Linked DNA regions of Variovorax paradoxus B4. The protein of the gene in region 2 interacts with the protein of the main gene of each other region in a pairwise test. Links are inferred from orthologs where the notes say so. Each region holds a gene or a part of one and is shown on either strand. Other genes may lie near its edges.

What was found.
Region 1: the proteins of VAPA_RS26835 (region 2) and grpE interact in binary tests that used the Escherichia coli proteins (3 or more experiments, as listed by UniProt). The link is inferred for Variovorax paradoxus B4 from one-to-one orthologs.

What each region holds. Positions count from the first base shown.
Region 1 is NC_022247.1:1,931,005-1,937,103, forward strand. Bases 1-2,883 are described here. They hold grpE (nucleotide exchange factor GrpE), read right to left. Parts: upstream 1,784-2,883; coding sequence 1,217-1,783; downstream 1-1,216. Other genes in these bases: dnaK (molecular chaperone DnaK), read right to left, coding at 1-1,104; VAPA_RS08890 (FKBP-type peptidyl-prolyl cis-trans isomerase), read right to left, coding at 1,950-2,300; VAPA_RS08895 (winged helix-turn-helix transcriptional regulator), read right to left, coding at 2,399-2,845. In the rest of the region: asd (archaetidylserine decarboxylase), read right to left, coding at 3,028-3,879; VAPA_RS08905 (Bug family tripartite tricarboxylate transporter substrate binding protein), read right to left, coding at 4,024-5,016; VAPA_RS08910 (lactonase family protein), read right to left, coding at 5,057-6,099. UniProt on the Escherichia coli protein: Participates actively in the response to hyperosmotic and heat shock by preventing the aggregation of stress-denatured proteins, in association with DnaK and GrpE. It is the nucleotide exchange factor for DnaK and may function as a thermosensor.
Region 2 is NC_022247.1:5,741,102-5,747,677, forward strand. What follows is about bases 1,815-4,636. They hold VAPA_RS26835 (Nramp family divalent metal transporter), read right to left. Parts: upstream 3,979-4,636; coding sequence 2,650-3,978; downstream 1,815-2,649. Other genes in these bases: VAPA_RS26825 (M4 family metallopeptidase), read left to right, coding at 1,815-2,284; VAPA_RS26830 (protealysin inhibitor emfourin), read left to right, coding at 2,281-2,622; VAPA_RS26840 (putative quinol monooxygenase), read left to right, coding at 4,081-4,389; VAPA_RS26845 (hypothetical protein), read left to right, coding at 4,466-4,636. Outside these bases: VAPA_RS26815 (pirin family protein), read left to right, coding at 1-754; VAPA_RS26820 (YciI family protein), read right to left, coding at 777-1,067; more of VAPA_RS26825, read left to right, coding at 1,214-1,814; more of VAPA_RS26845, read left to right, coding at 4,637-5,062; VAPA_RS26850 (hypothetical protein), read left to right, coding at 5,092-5,688; gap (type I glyceraldehyde-3-phosphate dehydrogenase), read right to left, coding at 5,763-6,576. UniProt on the Escherichia coli protein: H(+)-stimulated, divalent metal cation uptake system. Involved in manganese and iron uptake. Can also transport cadmium, cobalt, zinc and to a lesser extent nickel and copper. Involved in response to reactive oxygen.

The DNA.
Region 1 (6,099 bases), 3.8 Mb from region 2 along the record:
GGGGTTCACGTCCTTGCGCGGCTCCTTGCCGAAGAAGGCCTTCACCTTTTCCTGCACCTTGGGCATGCGGGTCATGCCGCCGACCAGGATCACGTCGTTGATGTCCGACACGCTGATGCCGGCGTCCTTGATGGCCAGGCGGCAGGGCGCGATGGTGCGCTCGACCAGCTCGTCGACCAGGCTTTCCAGCTTGGCGCGGGTGAGCTTGATGTTCAGGTGCTTCGGACCCGAGGCATCGGCCGTGATGTAGGGCAGGTTGATGTCGGTCTGCGCGCTGTTCGACAGCTCGATCTTGGCCTTTTCCGCCGCTTCCTTCAGGCGCTGGAGTGCGAGCACGTCCTTGCCCAGGTCCACGCCTTGCTCTTTCTTGAACTCGGCAATGATGTAGTCGATGATGCGCTGGTCGAAGTCTTCGCCGCCCAGGAAGGTGTCGCCGTTGGTCGACAGCACTTCGAACTGCTTCTCGCCGTCGACGTCCGCAATCTCGATGATCGACACGTCGAAGGTACCGCCGCCGAGGTCATACACGGCGATCTTGCGGTCGGCCTTGTCCTGTTTGTCGAGGCCGAAGGCCAGGGCCGCAGCGGTGGGCTCGTTGATGATGCGCTTGACGTCCAGGCCCGCGATGCGGCCCGCGTCCTTGGTGGCCTGGCGCTGGGCGTCGTTGAAGTAGGCCGGCACCGTGATCACGGCTTCGGTCACGGGCTCGCCGAGATAGTCTTCGGCGGTCTTCTTCATCTTGCGCAGGATGTCGGCGCTGACCTGCTGGGGCGCGATCTTCTTGCCGCGCACTTCCACCCACGCGTCGCCGTTGTCGGCCTTCGCGATGGTGTAGGGCATGAGGTCGATGTCCTTCTGGACTTCCTTCTCCTCGAACTTGCGGCCGATCAGGCGCTTGATCGCGTACAGCGTGTTCTTGGGGTTGGTGACGGCCTGGCGCTTGGCCGAGGCACCGACGAGCACTTCGCCGTCTTCCTGGTAAGCCACGATCGACGGCGTGGTGCGCGCACCCTCCGAGTTCTCGATCACACGCGTGGTGTTGCCTTCCATGATCGACACGCACGAGTTGGTGGTGCCGAGGTCGATGCCGATGATCTTTGCCATGTTCTTACTCCTGAAAGCCTGAAAAATATGTTGTTATGAACTTGTGGATAACCCGGCGCGATTCAAGGTATGAAGCGGGGATTTCCTGTGGGAATCGTGTGTGCCGCGACGATTACTTCGGGGCGCTGACCGTGACCAGCGCCGGGCGCAGCACGCGGTCGTTGATGGTGTAGCCCTTCTGGAGCACGCTCACCACGGTGTTGGGTTCCTGCTCGGGAGCGGGCACCACCGAGATGGCCTGGTGCTGGTGCGGGTCGAACCTGGCGCCGGGGGCCGGGGCCACCTCGATCACCTTGTTGCGCTCGAGCGCGCTCTTCAGTTGGCGCAGCGTGGCTTCGGCGCCTTCGCGGATCTGTTCGGGCGTGGCATCCTTGATGGCCAGGCCGGCTTCGAGGCTGTCGGTCACCGGCAGCAGGCTCTCGGCAAAGGCTTCGACCGCGAACTTGCGCGCCTTGGTGATTTCGTCGTCGGCGCGGCGGCGGGCGTTCTGGACGTCGGCCTGGGCGCGCAGGTACTGGTCGGACAGCTCGGCGTTCCTGGCCTGCAGGGCAGCGAGTTCGCCCTGGGCCGTGGCCAGCGCCTCGGCTTCGTTGGCAGCCTGTGCGGCTTCCAGTTCTTCGGGGCTTGGCTCGCCTTGCAGCATTTGCGAATTCTGTGCGGATTGTTGCGGGTCAGACATTTTTCAAAGAACCGGCGCGAGGCCGGGAAACAAGCGATAGCCAGCCACTTGGGGCTGGTCGGGGGCATTTCAAGCGAAAAAATGCGGCCCAAAGGGCCGCAACGGGAACAAAAGCGCCGACGGGAGGGCGCAGCGACACGAAGTGCGCGCAGCCGGGGGGCGAGCCTTAATGCGCGTCGAGCAGCTCGACGTCGAACTTCAGGGTGGCGTTCGGCGGGATCACGCCGCCCGCGCCGCGTGCGCCATAGCCCAGCGAAGCGGGAATGATCAGCGTGCGCTTGCCGCCGATCTTCATGCCGGCAACGCCTTCATCCCAGCCCTTGATGACCTGGCCTGCGCCCAGCGAGAACGCGAACGGGTCGTTGCGGTCGCGGCTCGAGTCGAACTTGGCGCCTTGCACGCCGTCGTTGTAGAGCCAGCCGGTGTAGTGCACGTGCACGTGCTGGCCGGCCTTGGCTTCTGCGCCGTCGCCCACGGTGGTGTCTTCGTATTGCAGGCCGGAGGGAGTGGTAGGCATGTCGAACGCTCCTTGCGTCAATGAAATGGAGGATGGATGGATAAACGGACCGAAGGCGCGGAGTTTACCGACGCCCCGGAGGAGGCCGGCCGGCCTGCTCAATTGCCGGTGTCAAGAGGCGGGACGGGGGAAGACGGCGACGATGCGGCAGGCGGGGGAGAGGGCGGTGCGCCAGGGGAAGAGGAAGAAGAAGGCGCCGATGGCGAAGACGATGAAGGCGCAGCGGGCGCGGGCGCCGCGGCCTTCTTGACCTGGCCCAGCTGCCATTTGCCCGCGAAGGCCTGCAGATCCGAGAGCCGCTTGAGGAGGTCCTGCCCGCTCGCAGTGAGGCTGTAGCCGTCGCCGCCATGGCTCACGAGGCCGGCTTCGCGCAGCTCCTTGATGCGGGTATTGAGCGTGTTGGGGGTGATGCTGCCGACGCTGTCCTGCAGCAGCCGGAACGTCTGGGCATGGCCGTCGCGCAGCGCCCAGAGCACGCGAAGCGCGTAGCGGGCCTCGAGCAGCGCAAGCAGCTGGCTGACGGCTGCGTTTTCCTTGGTACTCATCGACATCATCTCCTCGGGGCTGGGCGGGCCATCGATCCTGGGCAGGGCCGGTGCCTCGCGTTCTTTTCTTGTTGGCTCGCTATAGGGACCGCGCGTTGGCCGGCGACTATAGCGCAAGGATCACGATGCTACTAGTTTTATAGCTACGGTTGCATGCTGCATGCGGGCCGTGAGACAAAGCTTCACAAATTTGCGAAATTGGCCATGGCTTCGCCTAGCCGGACCGCGCGGGTGGGCGCCCAGTCGGGGTTGAAGGCCAGCGGGGGCGACGGGAACAGCATGACGACGGTGGAGCCGAGCAGGAAGCGGCCCATCTCGTCGCCCTGCCCGAGCACGATCTGCTGATCGGCGTAGTGCCATTCGCGCAGCTCGCCGCCGCGCGGCGGATTGACCACGCCGTGCCACACGGTGGCCATGCTGCCGACGATGGTGGCACCCACCAGCACCAGCACGAAGGGCCCGCGCGCCGATTCGAAGACGCACACCACGCGCTCGTTGCGCGCGAACAGGCCGGGCACGCCGCGCGCCGTGACCGGGTTGACCGAAAACAGGTCGCCGGGCACGTGGATCATGCGCAGAAGGCGCCCCTCGCAGGGCATGTGGATGCGGTGGTAGTCCTTCGGGCTCAGGTACAGCGTGGCGAAGCTGCCGTGCGCGAAGCGCGCCGCGAGCACCGCGTCGCCGCCGACCAGCGCGGTGGTGGTGTAGTTGTGGCCCTTGGCCTGGAAGATCTGGTCGCCCTCGATGGCGCCGAACTGGCTGATGGCGCCGTCCACCGGACACACGAGATCGGCCTGCGCGAGAGGCCGCACGCCGGGCTTGAGCGCGCGCGTGAAGAACTGGTTGAAGCTCTTGTAGTAGTTGATGTCGGATTCGAGCGCCTCGCCCATGTCGACGCCGTACTTGGCAACGAAGCGCCGGATGATCCATGTGGTGACGGCGCCGCGTTCCTTGCCCGCGACCCAGCCGGCGAAGTTCGTCAGGGCCTGCTTGGGAAACAGGTATTGGGGCAGTACGGCAGAGCGGTCGGACACGTGTGGGAGGCCTGGAATGCCTGGAGTGCGAATCGGAGGGGCATTCTATAAAGCGCCCGGGGCCCCGAACGTAGGAGGCTTCCCTTGTATCCGGCACTCCATTTTTCGTATCCGGGACGCGCCTTGCGGGCGCCCCGGCCGGCGTCAGTCGGCCTTGATGCCCGCTGCCTTGATCACCTGCGCCCACTTTTCGACCTCGGCCTTCTGGAAGGCCGCGATCTTTGCCGTGCTGAGGTCGGCGGGTTCCATGCCGAAGCCCTTGAGTTTTTCCTGCATCTCGGGCGTTGCAAGGATCTTGCGGATCTCGGTGTGCAGCCGCTCGACGATGGGCGCCGGGGTGCCCGCGGGCACGAAGATCGCCTGCCACGACAGCACCTCGAAGTCCTGCAGGCCCGCGATGCCGGACTCCGCAACCGTCGGCACGTCGGGCATCGAAGCCAGGCGCTTGGCCGAGGTCACGGCAATGGCGCGCAGCTTGCCGCTCTGGACGTGCGGGCCCGCCACCACGGTGGTGTCGAACATCATGTCGACCTGGCCGCCGATCACGTCCTGGATCGCCGGGCCGCTGCCCTTGTACGGAATGTGCGTGAACTTCACGCCCGACTTGAACGCCAGCAGTTCGAGCGACAGATGCTGCGAGGTGCCCGTGCCGGCCGACGCCGACGACAGCCCGCCCGACTTGGTCTTGCTGGCTTCCAGCACGTCTTTCAGCGTCTTGTAGGGGCTGGCCTGGTTCACCACCAGTACCAGCGGGTTGGTGCCGATCAGCGTCACCGGGGCAAACGACTTCTGCGGGTCGTAGCCGAGCTTCGGGTACAGGCTCACGTTGATGGCGTGCGAGCTGATCGTGCCGCCCACCATCGTGAAGCCGTCGGGCGCCGCGCGCGAGCCGATCTCCGAGCCCACGCTGCCGCCGGCGCCGCCCTTGTTGTCGATGATCACGCTCGTGCCCAGCACCGTGCCGAGCTTCTGGCCGATCAGGCGGGCCAGCACGTCGGTCGTGCCGCCCGCGGGAAAGGGCACGAGGTAGGTGATGGCCTTGCCCGTGGGCCAGTTGCCGGGGCCCTGCGCGAACGCGGGCAGGCCCGCGGCGAGCGAAGAGGCGAGGGCGGTGCGAATCAGTGTGCGGCGTTGCATTGCGAAGTCTCCTTTGATGATGTTGATGGCCGTCGTCGCGTCACGGTGCGTCGACGATTTCGATCCAGTTCGGGTTCTTGCCGGCGGTGATGCGCGAAGGCTTGCCGAGCGCACCGGTCGCGGAATCGATGGCGTACAGCGAAATGCCGTGCGATTCCTGCCCGGCGGCAATCAGGTAGCGGCCGCTCGGATCGATCGCGAAACCGCGCGGCCCTTTCTCGGTCGGCGTCTGGCCCAGCGGCTGCAGCTGGCCGCTCGCCGCGTCCACCTTGAACGCCGAGAGCGTGCTCGAGGTGCGCTCCGAGGCGTACAGGAAGCGCCCGTCCGGCGTCAGGTGCAGGTCGGCTGCCCAGGGCTTGCCCGCGAAGCCCGGCGGCAGCGTGGTGGTGCTCTGTTCCAGCTTGAGCGTGCCGCGCGCGGCGTCCCACGCATACACGTGCAGGGCTGCGTCGAGCTCGTCCAGCAGGTAGACGTGGCGCTGCGCCTTGTCCCAGACGAAGTGGCGCGGCCCCGATTTGGCGGTGCCCATGGTCAGCGGCGGATCGTTGGGCGACAGCAGCCCTTTGTCCGCATCGAAGCGCCAGCTCGACACGTTGTCGCCGCCCAGGCTGGTGGCAAGCACGAAGCGGTTGCCGGCATCTGCGTGGACCGCATGCGCATTCGGCCCGGTCTGGACCAACTGCTGGATCGGGCCCACAGCGCCGTCCTTGCCGATGGCGTTGACCGAGATCTTGCCGCCCTGGTAGGAGGCCGCGAAGAGCCACTTGCCGCTCGCGTCGAGGTCGATGTTGGCCATGCTGTCGGCCAGCGGCGCCTCGCCGAGCTTCTGCAGCTTGCCGGTGGCCGCGTCGATCGACAGCGAGACCACGCGGAACGGCTGCGAGCGCAGCGCGGCGTAGAGCACGCGCTTGTCGTGGCTCACGGCCATCGGCATGGCCGTGCCGCCGACGTTGAGCGTCTGCACCGGCTTGAGCACGCCCTCTGCGCGGTCCAGCTCGAGCACCGAGATCTCCTGGCTGTCGGCGTTGGACACGTAGACCCAGGTGGCGGCCGAGGCGTGGCCTGCAGCTGCGCACAGCAGTG
Region 2 (6,576 bases):
TTTCGGCGGCGGCGACGTGCAGTGGCTCACGGCCGGCAAGGGCATCGTGCATTCGGAGATGTTTCCGCTGCTCGATGCAAACGCGCCGAATCCGCTGGAACTGTTCCAGATCTGGCTCAACCTGCCGGCCAAAAGCAAGATGGCCGAGCCGCACTTCACGATGTTCTGGTCGGAGGCCATTCCGCACTTTGCGTCCGACGACGCGGCGGGCGGCCGCACCGAGGTCGCGGTGATCGCGGGCCGGTTCGGCGGCACTGCCGCGGACGGCGGACAGGCGCCGATCCACCCGCTGTCGCCGCCGCCCGATTCATGGGCCGCGCAGGCCGATGCCGACGTGGCGATCTGGACCCTCAAGATGACGCCCGGCGCGCAATGGACGCTGCCTGCCGCCGCGGGCGAAGGCACGCGGCGCATGCTGTACTTCTTCAAGGGCGCCGTGGCGACCATCGCAGGCCGGCGCGTGGAAGGCCCGGCCGCCATCGAACTGCGCGCCGACACGGCCGTCGAACTGCGCAATGGCGACGAAGAGCCGGGCGAATTCCTGCTGCTGCAGGGACGCCCCATTGCCGAGCCGGTGGCGCAATACGGTCCGTTCGTGATGAATACGCAGGCCGAGATCAGCCAGACGCTGGCCGACTACCGCCGCACGCAGTTCGGCGGCTGGCCCTGGAGCGATCCGGCGCCGGTGCATGGCCACGATGCCGCGCGCTTTGCGCGGCACCCCGGCGGGCGCGAGGAAACGCCGCGGGCTTGAAACAACACGCGGCCTGGAGGCCTCAAAGCGCCTTGAGGATCTCGGTCGCGGGTGCGGTCATGCTGGGCACGAACTCGATCACGTGCGTGCTGGCCACACCGCTCTGCACGAACGGGTCGCGTGCCAGCACCGCATCGAGCGCAGCCCGGTCGCCCGAGCGCGCGAAGATCACGCCGCCCTTGCGCGGCACCTGCCGGCCCGAGGCCAGGAACAGTCCGCTCTGGTAGTGCTTTCGCAGCCACGCCATGTGCCCATCCATCAACGCATCGAGCTCTTCAAGCGGACGGATGTAGGTGAGAGTGACGATGAACATGGCAACGGCGGCAAGTGAATCGGGAGGCTCCGATCGTATGGCCTGAAGCACGGGCATTCCATGACCAGAAGTAACGGAGTGATCCAGGTTTTACGGCTTTCTGCTACCGTCTTTTTGTTGCCCTCAACTGCAAAGGAGAGTCGCCCATGCCGCTTCGCTCGCCGGGCCTTTTGCCGCCCAGCTTCGTACCGCCGTACCTGCTGGACCGGCTGGCGGAACATGCCAGCGCACATGCCAGGGCAAGGGCGGCGCAGACGCTGATGATCGACCGCCAGCAACGCGGCCTTCGCGAGGCGGTGGCCGCGCAGGGCGTGTCGTCGGGCCCCGCGCCCAGCTACGTGCGGCGCGCTTCGCCCGCACGCGCCATCCACGACGCGGAGCACACCATGAGCCTGCCCGGCAGGCTGGTGCGCGCCGAAGGGCAGGCCGCCACCGGCGACGTTGCCGCCGACGAGGCCTACGACTACCTGGGCGCCACCTACCGCCTCTACCACGACATCTACGAGCGCGACTCCATCGACGGCGCGGGCCTGCCGCTGACCGGCAGCGTGCACTACGGCAACGACTACGACAACGCCTTCTGGAACGGCAGGCAGATGGTGTTCGGCGACGGCGACGGCGAGGTCATGAACCGCTTCACCATTGCGGTGGACATCATCGGCCACGAGCTCACGCACGGCGTGATCGACCACGAGTCGGGCCTGGTCTACCAGGGGCAGCCGGGCGCGCTCAACGAGTCGATCTGCGACGTGTTCGGCGCCCTGGTCAAGCAGCACCTGCTGAAGCAGACGGCGCAGCAGGCCGACTGGCTGGTGGGCGCGGGGCTCTTCACCGGCAAGGTGAAGGCCCGCGCACTGCGCTCGATGGCCGAGCCCGGAACGGCCTACGACGACCCGGTGCTGGGCAAGGACCCGCAGCCTGCCCACATGAAAGACTTTGTCGCCACGCGGCAGGACAATGGCGGCGTGCACATCAATTCCGGCATTCCGAACCGCGCCTTTCATCTCGCTGCCACGGCCATCCAGGGCCCGGCATGGGAGACGGCCGGCCGCGTCTGGTACGACACGGTGTGCGACCGGCGGCTGCACAAAGACGCCGATTTCCTGGCCTTTGCACAGCTCAGCGTGGAAAATGCGGCCAGGCGCTTCGGCGCCGACAGCGCGGCGCACAAGGCCGTTGGCGCCGCGTGGAACACCGTGGGAGTCACACCATCATGATTCAGCTTCCGCCCCTGGACCAGGCCTCCATCGTGCGCGTGACGCGCGAGGGCGGCGTGGCCTACGTGCCGGGCCTTTCGCGCCCGCGCAGCTACCAGCTGGGCAACTGCAGCGAGGAACTGCGCCAGCAGATCGGCGAGGCGCTGCAAAGCGCCGCGCCGCATGCGGAGCAGCGCGACGGCCCCGGTTCGCCGGGCGGCGACCAGCGCTTCTACCGCGTGGAAGTGGTGGTGGAAAGCGCCACCTCCCATTCGGGTTCTTCGGTCAGCTTCGAGGTGCCCGAGAACGAGGCGCCCGAGGCGCTGGTGCACCTCTGGAAAGACGCGGCCGACCGCTGAGGCGCGCGGTGCGGCTTCTTCTTCGAATCAAAGGCCGCCGAGCACCGTCGACGCCACCAGCCACACGTTGGCCGCGCTGATCACGCCGAACAGGCCCCAGGCCAGCAGCCTGACCAGCGTGCCGTTGGCAAAGCCGCCCATCAGCGCGCGGCTGCTCGTGAAGCGGATCAGCGGCCACATCGCGAACGGCAGCTGGAAGCTCAGCACCACCTGGCTCAGCACCAGCATCTTGCCCACGCCGCCATCGCCGAACCACCAGACCCCCAGAAAGGCCGGCCCGAGCGCCAGCGCCCGCGTGATCAGCCGGCGCTGCCAGCACGGGATCTTCAGGTCGAGAAACCCTTCCATGATGATCTGGCCCGCAATGGTGCCGGTGAAGGTCGAGCTCTGGCCCGAGGCCAGCAGCGCAATGCCGAACAGCGTGGCGGCAAACGCGCTGCCCACGATGGGCTCGATGAGCCGGTAGGCGTCGTCGATCTCGGTCACCTCCACATGGCCGGTGCTGTGGAAGGCACTGGCCGCCAGCACCATGATGGCCGCGTTGACCAGCAGCGCGAGCGAGAGCGAGAACACCGCGTCGAAGGTGCAGAAGCGCACCGCCTCGCGCCGCGCCGCGTCGCTGTCGGCCACCAGCCGGGTCTGCACGATGGATGAATGCAGGTACAGGTTGTGCGGCATCACCGTGGCGCCCACCACGCCGATCGCAAGGTACAGCGCGCCGGGCTGCTGCAGCCGCTCGAAGCTGGGTGCGAAGCCCATTGCCACGCCGAACCAGTGGGGCTGCGACATCGCGAGCTCCACCACGAAGCAGCCCGCGATGGTGCCCACCAGCCCGAGCACGATCGCCTCGACGCGCCGGAAGCCCGCGCCCTGGAGCCCCAGCACGAGCAGCGTGTCGAACGCCGTGATGCCGATGCCGACCGGGATCGAGACGCCGAACAGCAGGTGCAATGCGAGCGCGCTGCCCAGCACCTCGGCCAGGTCGCAGGCCACGATGGCCAGCTCCGCGCCCAGCCACAAGAAGCGGCTCACGCGCGGCGAATAGTGCTCGCGGCAGGCGCGCGCCAGGTCTTTCTGCGCCACCAGGCCGAGCCGCACGCACAGCGTCTGCAGCAGCATGGCCGCCAGGCTCGCGAGCAGCACCACGAAGAGCAGGCCGTAGCCGAAGCGCGAGCCGGCCTCGATGTCGGTCGCCCAGTTGCCCGGGTCCATGTAGCCCACCGACACCAGGAGGCCGGGGCCCGCGTAGCGCAGCAGCTTCTTGCCGAAGGGCAGGTCCTGCGGGACCGCCACGCTGCCCTTGACTTCGGAGGGGCAGAACGGCGCGGTGGCCGTGCGGGGCAGGGGAAAGAACATGCGGGCGATGATAGGGTCGCGCGCGGGACCGCTGGCCGAGCGGCCGGTCTTTTAGATTCGGCGGTCCCATTCCACACACATGCAACAACGGAGCTTTTTTCCATGATCCACGTCGTCGCCGTCATCACCGCCAAGCCGGGCCAGCGCGCCAGCCTGCTCGAAGCCTTTGCCGCCAACCGCGCGGCCGTGCTGGCCGAGGAGGGCTGCATCGAGTACGGCGCCACGGTCGACGCCGCGGGCGTGCCGGCATCGAAGGCCAGCTTCGGGCCCGACACCTTCGTGGTAATCGAAAAGTGGGAAACGCTGGCCCACCTGCAAGCCCATGCGGCGGCACCGCACATGGCGGCCCACGGCGCGAAGACGAAGGAGCTGGTCCAGAGCAAGCTGATCCACGTGCTCGAACCGGTCTGAAAATCGGCCTTCGCGCGCGGCGCAATGCCTGCTACCCTCGCGCCGGGATCAGGCATCCCGAGGAGGGACTCAAGGCATGGCGATCTTCTTCAGACCGCAGGGTGTGCGCCTGCGCGCTTTCACCGCAACGCTCTGCGCATCGGCCGCGGTGGTGCTGGCGTCCGGCTGCGCACAGCTCGCCGCGCCGCCCTATGCGGCCGACTACGAGGCGCTCGACCGGCTCGAAGCCGCGCGCCCCGGCATGGTGGCGCTCGCGAAGGTGCAGCCTACCGATCCGAACGACAGCATCAACACCCTGAGCCTGCGCCGCGCGAAGCTGCTTTCGCCCAGCGGCACCTTCGCGCAATACCTGGAAGACGCACTGATGCGCGACCTGGGAGAGATATCGGCCTACGACCCCAAGGCCCAGACCCGCATCGCGGCGCGGATACTCGTCAATGAACTCGACCTTGGCGTGATCAACGGCACCGGCCGCATGGACGTGGAGGTGGTCGTGACGCGCGCGTCCGCGCAAAGGCTGCGCAAGACCTACCGCGGCGAGCTGGCCTTCGATTCGAGCTACGCCAACATCGTGGCCGTGCCCGCCGGACAGGCCGCCTATCCGAGGCTGGTGCGCGCGCTGCTGCGCCAGGTGTACGCCGATCCGCAGTTCATCGCGGCCATTGCGCCCTAGCCACAGCCATCGCCGGAGAAAGCCGCACCATGCCATTTCTTTTTTCTTCGACCGCGCGCCTGTTTGCCGCGGCGATCCTGACGGCCTTGCTGGCAGCCTGCGCCCATCCGATCACGATGATCACGGAAACCGCACCGCCGCGGTCGCAGGCCCGCCTGCTCCCGAAGAAGGTGGCGTACGTGATGACCGACGCCCAGCGCGACCAGCAGGTGACCACCGCCGGCGGCAGCGGCGACCGCGTGAGCTACTACCCGTACCGCGACCTCGAAAAGTCGATCCGCGACGCGCTGCGCGCGGTCTACCGCGACGTCGTCGTGCTGCGCACCGCCGGCGATGCCAAGGCCAACGAGGCGGCGGGCGTGTCGCTGGTGTTCACGCCGCAGATCAAGACCGATTCGAGCTCGTCCTCGTGGATCACCTGGCCGCCCACGTCGTTCACCGCCGAGGTGAGCTGCGTGGTGAGCGATGCCGCCGGCGCCGAGGTCACGCGCGTGCGCGCGGTCGGCAACGGCACGGCGGAGTTCGGCGAATTCAACGGCGACTACGGGCTCGCCGCCCGGCGCGCCGCGACCCGGTTGACTTCGCAGCTCAGCAGCGAGATCCGGAGGAACGAGAAGCTGCGCTGAGGCATTGCCTCAGCCGGCACGCCCATGAAAAAACGCGCCCGAGGGCGCGTTCTTGTTGCCGAGTCCGCGAAGCCTTACTTCGCCACGACCTTCACCATCTCCAGGCACTTGTTCGAGTAGCCCCATTCGTTGTCGTACCAGCTCACGAGCTTCACGAAGGTGCTGTCGAGCGCAATGCCGGCTTCGGCGTCGAAGATCGAGGTGCGTGGGTCGCCGCGGAAGTCGGTGGCCACCACCTTGTCTTCGGTGTAGCCCAGCACGCCCTTGAGCGCGCCTTCGCTCTGTGCCTTCATCTCGGCGCAGATTTCCTTGTAGGTGGCTTCCTTCACCAGCTCCACCGTGAGGTCGACCACCGACACGTCGGAGGTCGGCACGCGGAAGCTCATGCCCGTGAGCTTCTTGTTGAGCTCGGGGATCACCACGCCCACGGCCTTGGCGGCGCCGGTGCTCGAGGGAATGATGTTTTCCAGGATGCCGCGGCCGCCGCGCCAGTCCTTGTTGCTCGGGCCGTCCACGGTCTTCTGCGTGGCGGTGGCGGCGTGCACGGTGGTCATCAGGCCGCGCTTGATGCCCCACTTGTCGTTCAGCACCTTGGCCAGCGGCGCCAGGCAGTTGGTGGTGCAGCTGGCGTTGCTGACGATGGCTTCGCCGGCGTACTTCTTGTCGTTCACGCCGTAGACGAACATGGGGGTGTCGTCCTTCGAGGGGGCCGACATGATCACCTTCTTGGCGCCCGCGTCGAGATGCTTCTGGCAGGTTTCCTTGGTGAGGAACAGGCCGGTGGATTCGAGCACGATGTCGGCGCCGACTTCGTTCCACTTCAGTTGCGCCGGGTCGCGCTCCTGCGTGAGGCGGATCTTCTTGCCGTTGACGATCAGCGTGTTGCCT